Regions from separate parts of the Pseudomonas sp. TE12508 genome, predicted to be linked through region 3. Evidence: predicted binding sites of a transcription regulator. Region 3 holds the regulator's gene; each other region holds the start of a gene.
What was found. Region 3 encodes sigma-54, which starts transcription at its own class of promoters, with help from an activator protein. Its sites were predicted from a motif close to ANTGGCATNNANNTTGCTNT; they were not measured.
Positions count from the first base shown of each region.

Region 1: the regulator sigma-54 is predicted to act here: its motif matches at 2,519-2,538, upstream of ACZ9IM_RS03860 (CmpA/NrtA family ABC transporter substrate-binding protein).
Region 2: the regulator sigma-54 is predicted to act here: its motif matches at 1,659-1,678, upstream of ACZ9IM_RS17400 (CmpA/NrtA family ABC transporter substrate-binding protein).

Region 1 is NZ_JBWCCN010000002.1:336,738-341,217, reverse strand. Features, by position in the region: gene rlmKL (bifunctional 23S rRNA (guanine(2069)-N(7))-methyltransferase RlmK/23S rRNA (guanine(2445)-N(2))-methyltransferase RlmL) at 1-355, opposite strand, end outside; gene rmf (ribosome modulation factor) at 886-1,101, shown strand; gene ACZ9IM_RS03865 (quinone-dependent dihydroorotate dehydrogenase) at 1,410-2,429, opposite strand; gene ACZ9IM_RS03860 (CmpA/NrtA family ABC transporter substrate-binding protein) at 2,660-3,871, shown strand; gene ACZ9IM_RS03855 (ANTAR domain-containing response regulator) at 3,887-4,462, shown strand.
Region 2 is NZ_JBWCCN010000012.1:43,962-48,441, forward strand. Features, by position in the region: gene ntrB (nitrate ABC transporter permease) at 1-221, opposite strand, end outside; gene ACZ9IM_RS17400 (CmpA/NrtA family ABC transporter substrate-binding protein) at 237-1,523, opposite strand; gene ACZ9IM_RS17405 (hypothetical protein) at 1,881-2,528, opposite strand; gene ACZ9IM_RS17410 (methyl-accepting chemotaxis protein) at 2,525-3,715, opposite strand; gene ACZ9IM_RS17415 (hypothetical protein) at 4,065-4,370, opposite strand; gene ACZ9IM_RS17420 (family 16 glycosylhydrolase) at 4,471-4,480, opposite strand, start outside.
Region 3 is NZ_JBWCCN010000005.1:130,164-134,643, reverse strand. Features, by position in the region: gene ACZ9IM_RS08575 (HPr family phosphocarrier protein) at 1-245, opposite strand, end outside; gene rapZ (RNase adapter RapZ) at 261-1,118, opposite strand; gene ptsN (PTS IIA-like nitrogen regulatory protein PtsN) at 1,121-1,585, opposite strand; gene hpf (ribosome hibernation-promoting factor, HPF/YfiA family) at 1,598-1,906, opposite strand; gene ACZ9IM_RS08555 (RNA polymerase factor sigma-54) at 1,986-3,479, opposite strand; gene lptB (LPS export ABC transporter ATP-binding protein) at 3,665-4,390, opposite strand; gene lptA (lipopolysaccharide transport periplasmic protein LptA) at 4,390-4,480, opposite strand, start outside.

The DNA of each region.
Region 1 (4,480 bases), on a different contig from region 3:
TCGCATCCTTGACCTTCAAGGCGCCGAAGTGCGTGTTATCAATGCCCGAACCGTGACCGCTGAATTCGACGGCCAGGGTGCCATCGTTGAGCATGTGGTCTTGCCACTCGATATCCAGCACGCCGTGGTAGAGGTCTTCGGCGTCCTTCATCGGGAAGCGCTTGAGCACCAGCAGCACCCGGTTCGCCAGACGCGACCACAGGCACAGGCGATAGGCGGTTTCCATGGTGGCCATGCCGCGCACAGCCGAGGTGTGCTCACGTGCGTCCTCAAGGCCAAGCCCGACGGCTTCCTCGATGAGCAGGCCTTCAAGGCCTTTGGGGCAAGTGAGGAAGAGTTCGAAACGATCGGACATGGTAATTCCAGAGCCTTTAGCTAAGTGAACCGGCAACGCATTGCCGATCCGGTTTTCAATCAGGCGTTTTTCTAACAGAACGCCCGCGTGGCACGAAGGTGTGCCGTCCCACCCTGACTGCTCGGGTTAAAAGAGCTTAGATGCCAGGGCAGATAAAAAAGTTGATGCAACAAAATGTCATAAGTCGACCCTTCGTCGAATAGTCCCCAAGTGAACGGGTGTCATTCTCGTTAAAGGCCTCAACCCTCTCATCCCGCGCAGGGCCGATCATACCGGGGTTTGGCCAACAAACACGGGACAAATATCGTGTTACTTATGGCCATAGCATCTTTATGGTTACGTTCTTATGACAAAACGATCATTCCCTCGATGTGACGCATTGGTTAGAACTCAACTCAGGTTGACGTCGCAACGGCGTCAACACCTTGGCTCGCGACGCCGGCAGCGAGCCACCAACGGCAGAATTTTTCTGCCTGACCTCGATTGAGGTCGACGCGATAAATACAGTCAACAAGTGAGGGCAACACCCTATGAGAAGACTTAAGCGTGATCCGTTGGAAAGAGCATTTTTGCGCGGATATCAATATGGCGTTGGTGGTAAATCCCGTGAGCTTTGCCCTTTTACTCTACCGTCGGTACGCCAAGCCTGGATCAATGGCTGGCGAGAAGGACGCGGCGACAACTGGGACGGTATGACCGGCACTGCGGGAATCCACAGACTCAACGAACTTCACGCCGTCGGCTAATACAGGGCACACACTCCGACACGACAATCTGATTACGTAATGACTTAACCACGCACGTCCCATCCGGACGGCGGGCTTCGGCCCAGGGGCTCCTTCGAGGAGCCCTTTTTTATGCCTGATCCAAATTCAGCGAAGAAACAATTGTGGCGAGGGGGCTTGCCCCCGTTGGGCTGCGAAGCGGCCCCAAAACCAGACGACGCGGTGAATCAGCGAGAACACGGACACAGGGTTTACGACTGCTTCGCAGCCGAACGGGGGCAAGCCCCCTCGCCACAAAAGCCCTCGCCACAAGTCTCCTACCCAGGGATTTAGCGCAGCGCGGCGATGGCATCCACCGATTCACGAATCAGCGCCGGGCCTTTATAGATAAAGCCAGAGTAAATCTGCACCAGGCTCGCACCCGCGGCAATTTTCTCAGCCGCGTGCTTGCCTTCAGTGATGCCGCCTACGGCGATGATCGGCAGACGACCGGCCAATTCCGCCGCCAGCACTTTAACGGTGTGAGTGCTCTTGTCGCGAACCGGCGCGCCGGACAACCCGCCCGCCTCGTCACCATGCTCCATGCCTTCGACGCCAACGCGGCTCAGGGTGGTGTTGGTGGCAATCACCGCGTCCATCCCGGTTTCGATCAACGCTTGAGCGACTTGAATGGTTTCTTCATCAGTCATGTCCGGCGCGATCTTGATCGCCAGCGGTACATGCTTGCCGTGGCGCAGGGCCAGCTCCGCCCGGCGGGTGGCCAGGTCGGCGAGCAATTGCTTGAGCGAATCACCGAATTGCAGGCTGCGCAGGCCCGGGGTGTTCGGCGAACTGACGTTGACCGTCACGTAGCTGGCGTGGGCATAGACCTTGTCCAGGCAGATCAGGTAGTCATCGACCGCACGCTCAACCGGCGTATCGAAATTCTTGCCGATGTTGATGCCCAGTACGCCCTTGTACTTGGCCGCCGCGACGCGAGCGAGCAAGTGATCGACGCCGAGGTTATTGAAACCCATGCGGTTGATGATCGCCTCGGCGTCCGGCAAGCGGAAAATCCGCGGTTTCGGATTACCCGGTTGCGGACGCGGCGTGATGGTGCCGATTTCGACGAAACCGAAACCCAATTGGGCAAAACCATCGATCGCCGCGCCGTTCTTGTCCAGACCGGCCGCCAAACCCACCGGGTTCGGGAACTCCAGGCCCATGACCGTTACCGGCAGTTTCGCCGGTGCCTTGCACAGCAAGCCGTTAAGGCCCAAACGCCCGCCCGCGCCGATCAGGTCCAGGGACAGATCGTGGGAGGTTTCCGGGGAAAGTTTGAACAGCAGCTGACGGGCCAGGGTGTACATGGGCAGGCTTGACTCGGTTGGCGATGAGAGGCGGCGATTATAGCCGTGCATCGGGTCCACAGGCGAGGCGCGCAACAAAATCAGCCGGCGATGGCATATGCCTTGCACCAATCACAGGCATCAGCACTCATGCCAACGGCGGGATGAGTGGAAGGACAATGGCGTCGTCACCCGGCTTTGCCCACGCAAAGGCCTTGGGACGACGCTTTTTTTTGGAAGGTGCGAAATCGATGAACGAACCATCAGCCGGCCCACTGGCCTGGGTCAACGGCAGCGATGCCCCGGAAAAGACTGAAATCAACCTCGGCTTCATGGCCCTGAGCGACTGCGCCTCAGTGGTGGTCGCCGCCACCCAGGGCTTCGCCCAACCCTACGGCCTTACCCTGAACCTCAAGCGCCAGTCGTCCTGGGCCAACCTGCGAGACAAACTGGTCAGCGGCGAACTCGACGCCGCCCACAGCCTGTACGGCCTGATCTACGCCGTGCACCTGGGCATCGGCGGCGTAGCCTCCACCGACATGGCCGTGCTCATGGGCCTGAACCAGAACGGCCAAAGCATCAACCTTTCCCACGGCTTGCAGGCCTTGGGCGTGACCAGTCCTGAAGCACTGGACCGGCACGTGCACCAAAGTCGCCCAAAACTGACCTTCGCTCAGACTTTTCCCACGGGCACCCACGCCATGTGGCTGTATTACTGGCTCGCGAGCCAGGGCATTCATCCGTTGCAGGATGTCGACAGTGTGGTGGTACCGCCGCCGCAAATGGTCGCGCACCTGCAAGCCGGGCGCATCGACGGTTTCTGCGTCGGCGAGCCGTGGGCGGCCAGTGCGGTGCAGCAGAATCTCGGGTTTACGATGGCCACCAGCCAGACCCTGTGGCCCGATCACCCGGAAAAAGTCCTCGGCTGCACCCGCGCCTTTGTCGAGCAATACCCCAACACCGCACGGGCATTGGTGATGGCGATCCTCGAAGCCAGCCGATTCATCGAAGCCAGCCACGAAAATCGCCGCAGCACCGCGCAACTGTTGAGTGCGCCTGAGTATCTGGATGCTCCGCTCGACTGCATCGAACCACGGTTGCTCGGTGACTACGCCGACGGCCTGGGTAATCGCTGGCAAGACCCGCACGCCATGCGTTTTCACGTTGGTGGCGAGGTCAATTTTCCGTATTTGTCCGACGGTATGTGGTTCATGACCCAGTTCCGTCGCTGGGGGTTGTTGCGTGACGACCCGGATTACCTCGGCGTGGCCCGTCAGGTCCAGCAACTAGACTTATACCGTGAGGCCGCCACCGCTGTCGGCGTGCCCGCCCGGAGCCAGGAAATGCGCAACAGTCAATTGATCGACGGCAAAGTCTGGGACGGCTCGGACCCGGCCGGCTATGCCCGCAGCTTCACGCTGCACGCCATGAGCGACAGCGCTCCCCTTCTCGCCAGCCGCTGACAGGAGCCTGCGAATATGTTGCGTATCCTGCTGATCAATGACACAGCGAAAAAAGTCGGGCGCCTGAAGGCGGCTCTGACCGAAGCCGGGTTCGAGGTCATCGACGAGTCCGGCCTGACCATTGACCTGCCCGCGCGCGTCGAAACGGTGCGTCCGGACGTGATCCTGATCGATACCGAGTCACCGAGCCGCGATGTGATGGAGCAAGTGGTGCTGGTGACCCGTGACCAACCACGGCCGATTGTGATGTTCACCGACGAGCACGACCCCGACGTGATGCGCCGCGCAATCAAGTCCGGCGTCAGTGCCTACATCGTCGAAGGCATTCACGCACAACGCTTGCAGCCGATTCTCGACGTGGCCATGGCGCGCTTTGAAAGCGACCAGGCCCTGCGCGCGCAACTGCACGCTCGCGACCAGCAACTGGCCGAGCGCAAGCGCATCGAGCTGGCCAAGGGGCTGCTGATGAAGATGAAGGACTGCAACGAAGAAGAGGCCTACACCCTGATGCGCCGCCAAGCCATGAGCCGCCAGCAGAAGCTGATACAGGTGGCGGAGCAGATTATTGCCATGAGTGAACTGCTTGGCTGAGGTATTGCGGTGCCTGTC
Region 2 (4,480 bases), on a different contig from region 3:
AACAGTTCCAGGGCTGAATACCAAGTAGCGAGCGGGCCGGGCAGGCCCTCACTGCGTGCGGCTATAAACGCCCAGACGGCGAGAAACAGGGCGATACCCAATATTGGGGCAATGCCATCCCTGGCGCGTTGACGCAACCCGCTCAGGAGGGGAGAGCGACGCTCTGGCTGGGTACTCGCCGTAGTGGTGGGCGGCGCTGGCAACTTGAGGGGTGCGTTCATGGCGGGTTACTCCGGTCAGGCTTTGATGGTGAAGGAGTTGGCATAGGCGGCCGGATTGGAGCCGTCCCAGACCTTGCCGTCGATCAGGGTGCTACTGCGCAGCGGACTGCCCGGTACAGTCAGGCCAAGCTGGCTGGCGGCTTCGCCGTAGAGTTTTGTCTGGTTGATAGACTTGGCCACACCGGCGTAGTCCACATCCTCCTTGAGCAGGCCCCAGCGACGGAACTGAGTGAGGAACCACATACCGTCCGACAGGTAGGGATAGTTGACGCTGCCATCCTTGCAGAAGGACATCGCATGCTCGTCCGTCCATTGCTTACCTAACCCGTCGTCGTAGTGGCCGAGGAAGCGTTGTTCGATCACTTCGACGGGCGCATTCACGTAGGCCTTGCCGGCGATCAGTTGGGCGGTGCTTTTTTTGTTCTCTACGCTGGCCTCGATGAACCGGCTGGCGTCGAGCACCGCCATGGTCAGCGCCCGGGCGGTGTTGGGGTATTGCTCGACGAAGGCACGGGTGGTGCCAAGGATTTTCTCCGGGTGATCGGGCCAGAGTTTCTGGGTGGTAAGGGCGGTGAAGCCGATGTTGTCGGCGATCGCCCGGGCGCCCCAGGGCTCGCCGACACAGAAACCGTCCATGTTGCCCACGCGCATGTTGGCGACCATCTGTGGCGGTGGCACCACGATGGTCTTCACATCGGTCAGCGGGTTGATGCCGAGGCTGGCGAGCCAGTAATTGAGCCACATGGCATGGGTGCCGGTGGGGAACGTCTGGGCGAAGGTCAGTGGCGTGCCACCTTGCTTGACCTTGGCGGCCAGTTGCTCGCCATTGGTCACGCCCGCTTGCTGCAGCTGTTTGGAGAGGGTGATCGCCTGGCCGTTCTGGTTCAGTCCCATGAGCATGGCCATATCTCTCTGCGGCCCGCCGATGCCCAGTTGCACGCCATAGATCAGGCCGTAGAGCACATGGGCAGCATCCAGTTCGCCGTTGAGCAGTTTGTCGCGCACGCCGGCCCAGGACGCCTCTTTGCTCGGGGTGATGGTGAGGCCGTATTTTTCGCCGAAACCCTGGGTTGCCGCCACCACGACTGATGCGCAGTCGGTAAGGGGAATGAACCCGACCTTCAGTGCAGCTTTCTCCGGCGCGTCGCTGCCGGCGGCCCAGACCGCGCTGCGCAGAAAGCCCGGCGCGACAACATCGAGGGCGGCGATTCCGGCGACAGTGCCTGCCGCCACCAGGGATTGCTTCAGGAAGGTGCGCCGGCCGGGGTGTACCGGATGTTGCGAGTCACGCTCATCAGTCATAACCACATCCTTTTTTTAGGGGCAAACAAAAACGGCGTGCGCCAGGCACCCTCGATAGAGGGACCTGACGGACGCCGTTGTCCGGAAAGTGCAGCACGCCGCCATTGGCGTGCCGCATGAGTCTGTAAGACAGCAATAGCAAAGGGCTTGCCAAGTTTATGTCCGAGTTTTTTTATGCGAAAAAAATCAATTGGTACAAAGGCTTGAAGTGGTTTTGTGATGTTTTCTAAAAAGATATCGAAGGGGGCGTAGAGCCGGGGGAGAGCGAAGCACTGATCGCTTTTTGGGCAGCTTGGGTGCGAGGTGAACTAAAACAGCTCTCCTGCGCACCGCTGCGTAGTCGAATGGAGGTAAGCCTTAGCCCAGATCCCGGCGGATGGCGTCGAGGCGTTCGTCGAGCAATGGGGTGAGCAGGGCGTAGCACTCCGCCGGGGAGATGGACACTGTCGTTGTACCGATCAGGCAGCGTTGCAGTCGTTCGAGCGCGTTGTGCAGCGAGCGGGGGGCATGCCTGAGCAAGCGCTCGTGCAGGTACTGCAATTGAACAAGCATTTGCAGTGGGCAACTCTGATGGGCGGCGGCGCGCACCGACAGGCCGCGCAGCCGCCCCAGGTCTTCCAGCTCCCAACAGCGCTCGGCGATGCTCGGGGGCTGCAAATTAAGCGCGCAGCGCCGCAGTTCTAGGTTCTGGATGGCGCCGAGCAGGTCTTGCAGCAACCGGCAATGGCCCTCGAAATCCGCTGGCTCGCGGCGTAATGCGTTCCATGCCTGGCACTGTGCGCTATACGGCCATTCTTTCCAGCGTTGGTCGAGCGAATGACCCAGTGCCTGGCAACGTTGCTGTGCCTCGCGGGTGGTCTGTCCGCCGAGACCGCGATGCTGCTGCAGACCTTGCAACAGGTCGAGACCCAGCAAAAGCATCTGTCTGAGTCCTGCGTCGTTTTGTGGCAGACGGGTTCGTCGGGATTGCCCACCATCGAGTGCGGCGGCGAATTGTAGGTTCATGGGCGGTTTCCGACGGTGAGCTGGTTGAGATAATGGGTCAGGTCGTGCAGCGCATGGGTCCGCGTACTCTGCTCTTGCACCGCGGCATTGACCTGTTGCAACTGTTCGCTGAGGGCATGATTGGCATGCTGATGCTCGCTGAGCGCCTGTTGCATGGCGCCGAGGTGTTGCAGATTGATCTGACTATGTTGAGCCAGGTCGTCTAGGTTGGCGGCGAGTTGCTCGCTCTGTTGGCTACCGGCTGCCAGCAGGTCGCGGTGTTCCTTGACCTCGCCATCCACTTGGCGCACGGCCATGGCGATCGCCGTCGCGGCTGTGGTGATTTCATGGGTAGCCCGGTCCGTGGCTTGGGCCAGGCTGCGGACCTCATCGGCGACCACGGCGAAACCGCGACCGTGCTCGCCGGCACGGGCCGCTTCGATGGAGGCATTGAGTGCCAATAACTGGGTCTGTTTGGCCAGTGCCTGAATGCTATTGACGGTGCTTTCTACTGCGCTAGTGCGCTGCAGCAATGCTTCCACGGCGTGTGCGGTATTGCCCAGGCTGTGCTGAATGGCGCGCATGCTGTCACCCACTGAGCGCGCTTCCAGACAACCGGTTTCGCTCATGGCATGGGCGTTGGCGAAGGCTGCCAGCGCGCCTTGGGCCAAGGCATCGATGCTGTGTAAGGTCTGATCGATTTGCTCGCTGGCGGCGGCGATCATGGCGATTCGTTGGCTCTGTTCCTCACCTTGGTCGCGGGCCTGTTGAGACATTTGCTCCAGCGCACGACTGGCGAACTGTACTTCGCTGCGCAAGCGTTCGTTGTTGCGCAGTTGCATGCTGGCGGCCACCAGTAGCGTCGCTGGGTCGGCATCCCGGGAGCTGCGCAGCAGTTGTGCAAGTTCAGTGTCCCAGAATATCTGTAGATGGCGTTGATGACGCTCACGAAGATGCCACGCGCACCCCAGATAGAGGACGCCAGGTAACAGGGTCAGTGCGCTTGCTGGCTGTTCGGCCAGTGCGAGACCGCAGGCCCCGAGGGCCAATCCGAGTGGTAACCAGAGGCCGATCCTGCTGCGTTCAAGCAGGGCCATGCCAGGGTCGAACAATGACCGCAATGCAATGCCAGCAGGGCGTGACTTGCCGACACCGCTGTACGCAGGCGCGATGGCATGACCCGGGGGGAGCATTCCTTGAGCAGGCATGAGGATTTCCTTTTATGCCGGGGTGAAAGCAAAAACGGCGCACGCCCACCTGTCGCAATGCGCAGGGGAGCGGACGCCGTTGTCCGTGGTGTTTGCGAAGCCATCGTCGTTGATGGCTCAAGCCTGATCAGACCTAAGCAAGTTGTTTGCCAGCCGTGCCATCGACAACTTGTCAGCCTGTCGCTCAAGCAGTGGGAGGGGTTCCATTCGATGGCCATAGGGCTGCGAAGGCACAAAAGGCGATCAACGCACCAGTCGCGAGAATTTCCGAGCCGCAGTGCTCTGTTCTGGTTCGCGCAGGGCGTTAGAGCATGTTGACCAGAACGGTCGATCCGGCATCCCTGACAGGTCAGATTTCGTTGTTATCCCTCAGTCGAAACTGGGGCTCATGTATTGAGTTCTGCGCAGAGAAGAGATGGACAGGGTATTCAGCCATGATTAATCGCAAGTGCTCGATAGCTTCCAGGTATTTAAGATCGGCCTGCCGTCTTTTCCTCTGATACTGGGTGAACTTTTCCGCGTCCATGTGGGGCTGATCGAGAAGGTCAAGGGCGGCGTGGCTCAAGTGATAGGCGTCGCTGAACAGTTGTTTGTTACGCTCAAGCGCCAGATTCAGGCAGGCTATCGCTTGATCGGAAGTCATCGTACCGTTCATTGTTGCGACCTCTTTTATGGGGGTGTTCCTGGATTTTTGGTAATGCCTGGCTCCGGTGAAAAGCGGTTGGGGCCTTTCAAGAAAACCGGTCGAGTTGCGACTATCTACCG
Region 3 (4,480 bases):
ATCAGTGCCACCAATGCATCCAGCGCTTCCTGTTCCTGCTCGCCTTCGGTATTCAGGTGAATTGTGGTGCCTTTGCCAGCGGCCAGCATCATCATGGCCATGATGCTTTTGCCGTCGATCATTGATTCCGGTGTACGGCCAACCCTGATCTGGCAAGGATACTGACCCGCTACCCCAACGAATTTTGCAGACGCGCGGGCATGCAGGCCCAGCTTGTTGATGATTTCGATTTCCAGAGCAGGCATCGCGATGTGAATCCTTTAGCTGAGGTCGCGGTGGCGGACCTGGACGTTCTTCAGGGTTTTTTGCAGGACCTGACCCAGACGTTCGGTCAGGTAGACAGAGCGGTGATGCCCGCCAGTGCAGCCAATGGCAATGGTGACATAGGCGCGATTGCTGGCGGCAAAGCGGGGTAGCCACTTGAGCAAGTATGAGGAAATGTCCTGGAACATCTCTTCTACGTCCGGCTGTGCCGCCAGGTACTCGGCCACCGGTTGATCGAGCCCGGACTGTGCCCGTAGCTCCGGCTTCCAGTAAGGGTTGGGCAGGCAGCGCACGTCGAACACCAGATCGGCGTCCACCGGCATGCCACGCTTGAACCCGAAAGATTCCACCAGGAACGCAGTGCCGGGCTCCGGCTGATTCAGCAGGCGCAGCTTGATGGTATCGCGTAGCTGATACAGGTTCAGATTGGTGGTGTTGACCTTGAGGTCAGCCAGATCGGCGATAGGCCCCAGCAGATTGGTTTCATCCTGGATCGCCTCCGCCAGCGAACGATTGGCGCTGCTCAACGGGTGACGACGGCGAGTTTCCGAAAAGCGCTTGAGCAAGGTTTCTTCGTCAGCGTCCAGATACAGCACATCGCACTGGATATGCCGGCTGCGGACCTCCTCCAGCAATTCGGGGAACCGTGACAGGTGGCTTGGCAAGTTGCGTGCATCGATGGACACGGCCACCAGCGGTTGTGCCAGTTCGGTGTGAATCAGCGCGCGTTCGGCCAGTTCCGGCAGCAAGCCGGCAGGCAGGTTGTCGATGCAGTAGTAGCCGTTGTCCTCGAGCACATCGAGGGCGGTACTTTTACCTGAGCCGGAGCGGCCACTGACGATGATCAGGCGCATGATTAGTGACCGTTCTGCTCGTCCAGGACAACCTGATACAAGGCTTGGTTGCTCGGGGCGCTGCGCAGTTTTTCACGCACTTCCTTGCGATCCAGCATGCTGGCAATCTGGCGCAGCAATTCCAGGTGTGCATCGGTGGCGGCTTCCGGGACCAGCAGCACAAACAGCAGGTCAACCGGGGCACCGTCGATGGCATCGAAATCGATAGGGGCTTCCAGGTGCAGCAGCGCACTGATTGGCGAGGTGCAGCCTTTGAGCCGGCAGTGGGGGATGGCGATGCCGTTGCCGAAACCGGTAGAACCGAGTTTCTCACGGGCAATCAAGGCCTCGAAGACGTCCTGCATTTCCAGATCCGGTACTTCGCGGTGGATAAGGTTGGCAATTTGCTCGAGGGCTTTCTTTTTACTGCCACCCGGCGCGTTCACTTGGGAACGGCCGGGGGTCAGGATGGTTTCTAGTCGGATCATGGATTGGGGGTGTTAACGACCGGTCGCGCCCTGGAGGAGGCTCTGGGTCTTTTCCTTATGCTTTTTAAGTTGGCGATCCAGCTTGTCGGTCAGCAGGTCGATGGCGGCATACATGTCCGTATGCTCGGCATTGGCGACCACTTCTCCGCCGGGAATATGCAGCGTGGCTTCGATCTTCTGCAGCAGTTTTTCGACGTTCATCGTGACTTGCACATTAGTGATCTTGTCGAAATGCCTCTCTAATCGGTCGAGTTTTTCGCCGATGTAGGTGCGCAGGGGTTCGGTCACTTCCAGTTGGTGTCCACTGATGTTGACTTGCATACAGCTTCTCCTTCGTTGCCAGTGCATAAAGCGGCAGGCAGAAATGCCTGCCACTGGAACGCTGTGGCGAGCCCGGCGGCTACATCAACCGCTTCCGTTCGCTGGAAGGCGCGATCCCCAGGGATTCGCGGTACTTGGCGACGGTGCGACGGGCTACCTGAATGCCTTGTGCCTCCAGTAAACCAGCGATCTTGCTGTCACTCAACGGCTTTTTCTGATTTTCCGCGGCAACCAGTTTTTTGATGATCGCGCGGATCGCCGTGGACGAGCATTCACCGCCTTCAGAGGTACTGACGTGGCTGGAAAAAAAGTATTTCAGTTCATAGATGCCCCGTGGGGTATGCATGAATTTTTGCGTGGTCACCCGTGAAATCGTCGATTCATGCATGCCGACTGCTTCGGCAATGTCATGCAGCACCAACGGCTTCATGGCTTCGTCACCGTATTCGAGAAAGCCGCGTTGATGCTCGACGATCTGGGTGGCGACTTTCATCAGGGTTTCATTGCGGCTTTGCAGGCTCTTGATGAACCAGCGAGCCTCCTGCAGCTGATTACGCATGAAGGTGTTGTCAGCGCTGGTATCGGCGCGGCGCACGAAACCGGCATATTGGGCATTGACCCGCAGGCGTGGCACCGATTCCTGGTTCAGCTCCACCAGCCAGCGCTCGTTGTCCTTGCGCACGATCACGTCGGGAACGACGTATTCGGCTTCGGTGGACTCGATTTGTGAGCCCGGGCGTGGATTGAGGCTCTGGACCAATTCGATGACCTGGCGCAGCTCATCTTCCTTGAGCTTCATGCGGCGCATCAGCTGGCTGTAATCGCGGCTGCCGAGCAGGTCGATGTAATCGGTGACCAGGCGCTTGGCTTCGGCCAGCCAAGGGGTCTTGGCGGACAACTGGCGCAGTTGCAGTAGCAGGCATTCACCGAGGTTGCGGGCGCCGATGCCAGCGGGTTCGAATTGCTGGATGCGGTGCAGGACGGCTTCGATTTCGTCCAGTTCGATGTCCAGCTCCGGGTCGAACGCTTCGAGGATTTCCTCGAGGGTTTCGTCCAGGTAGCCCTGATTGTTGATGCAGTCGATCAAGGTCACGGCGATCAGGCGATCGGTGTCGGACATCGGTGCCAGGTTCAGTTGCCAGAGCAAATGGCTTTGCAGGCTTTCACCGACCGATGTGCGGGTGGTGAAATCCCACTCGTCGTCATCGTTGCTCGGCAGGCTGCTGGCGCTGGTCTGGTAGACATCCTCCCAGGCTGTGTCGACGGGCAATTCGTTGGGGATGCGCTCGTTCCAGTCGCCTTCCTCAAGGTTGTCCACCGTCGGGGCGGTTTCCTGGTAGGAGGGTTCCTGAATGTCGGCGTTGGGTTTCTGTTCGGCGCTATCGGCCAAGGGGTCGGCGTTATCGAAGTCGTCGCCTTCTTCCTGGCGTTCGAGCATCGGATTGGACTCCAGAGCCTCCTGGATTTCCTGTTGCAGGTCCAGGGTCGACAATTGGAGCAGGCGGATGGCCTGTTGCAGCTGCGGTGTCATCGTCAGCTGCTGGCCCATTCTCAAGACTAGCGATGGTTTCATGGCAGGGGCTTAACACCTTATTCGCCGGCGCACATGCGCCATCCACTACAGGGCGCCGAAGCGCCAAACATAAGCAAATTATATGCCCGAAACTGAAGTGTTTGCCTAGAGCGCTGTAACAATAAAAAGTTATTGATTTTTTATTGAAGCGAGCGCTCCCTCGGCGACCCGGGCACCTCAGGTGCTTACAGGCGGAACTCGTGGCCCAGATACACTTCCTTGACCAGTTCATTGGCGAGGATGGTGGCGGAGTCACCTTCAGCAATCAGTTGGCCATCGTTGACGATGTAGGCGGTTTCGCAGATATCCAGGGTCTCACGAACGTTGTGGTCCGTGATCAACACGCCAATGCCTTTAGCCTTGAGGTGATGGATGATCTGCTTGATGTCGCCCACCGAAATCGGGTCCACGCCGGCGAAGGGTTCGTCGAGGAGGATGAATTTCGGGTTTGTAGCCAGTGCCCGGGCAATTTCCACACGGCGGCGTTCACCACCGGACAGGCTCATGCCGAGATTGTCGCGGATGTGATGGATGTGAAATTCCTGCAGCAGGCTTTCCAGCTCTTGGCGACGACCGGCCTGATCGAGCTCCTTACGGGTCTCGAGGATGGCCATGATGTTGTCGGCCACCGACAGTTTGCGGAAGATCGACGCTTCTTGCGGAAGATAGCCGATGCCCGCCTTCGCACGACCGTGCATCGGCTGGTGGCTGACGTCCAGGTCGTCGATCAGTACGCGGCCTTGATCGGCCTGTACCAGGCCGACAATCATATAGAAACAGGTGGTTTTACCGGCGCCGTTAGGGCCAAGCAGGCCGACGATCTGACCGCTGTCGATGGACAGGCTGACGTCGCGCACGACCTGACGGCTCTTGTAGCTCTTGGCCAGATGCTGAGCTTTCAGAGTTGCCATTACTGGGCCTTTTGCTCGTCGGTTTTCTTCTTCGGCTGGATCACCATGTCGATGCGAGGGCGTGCCTCGGTGACCTTGTTACCCGTGGCG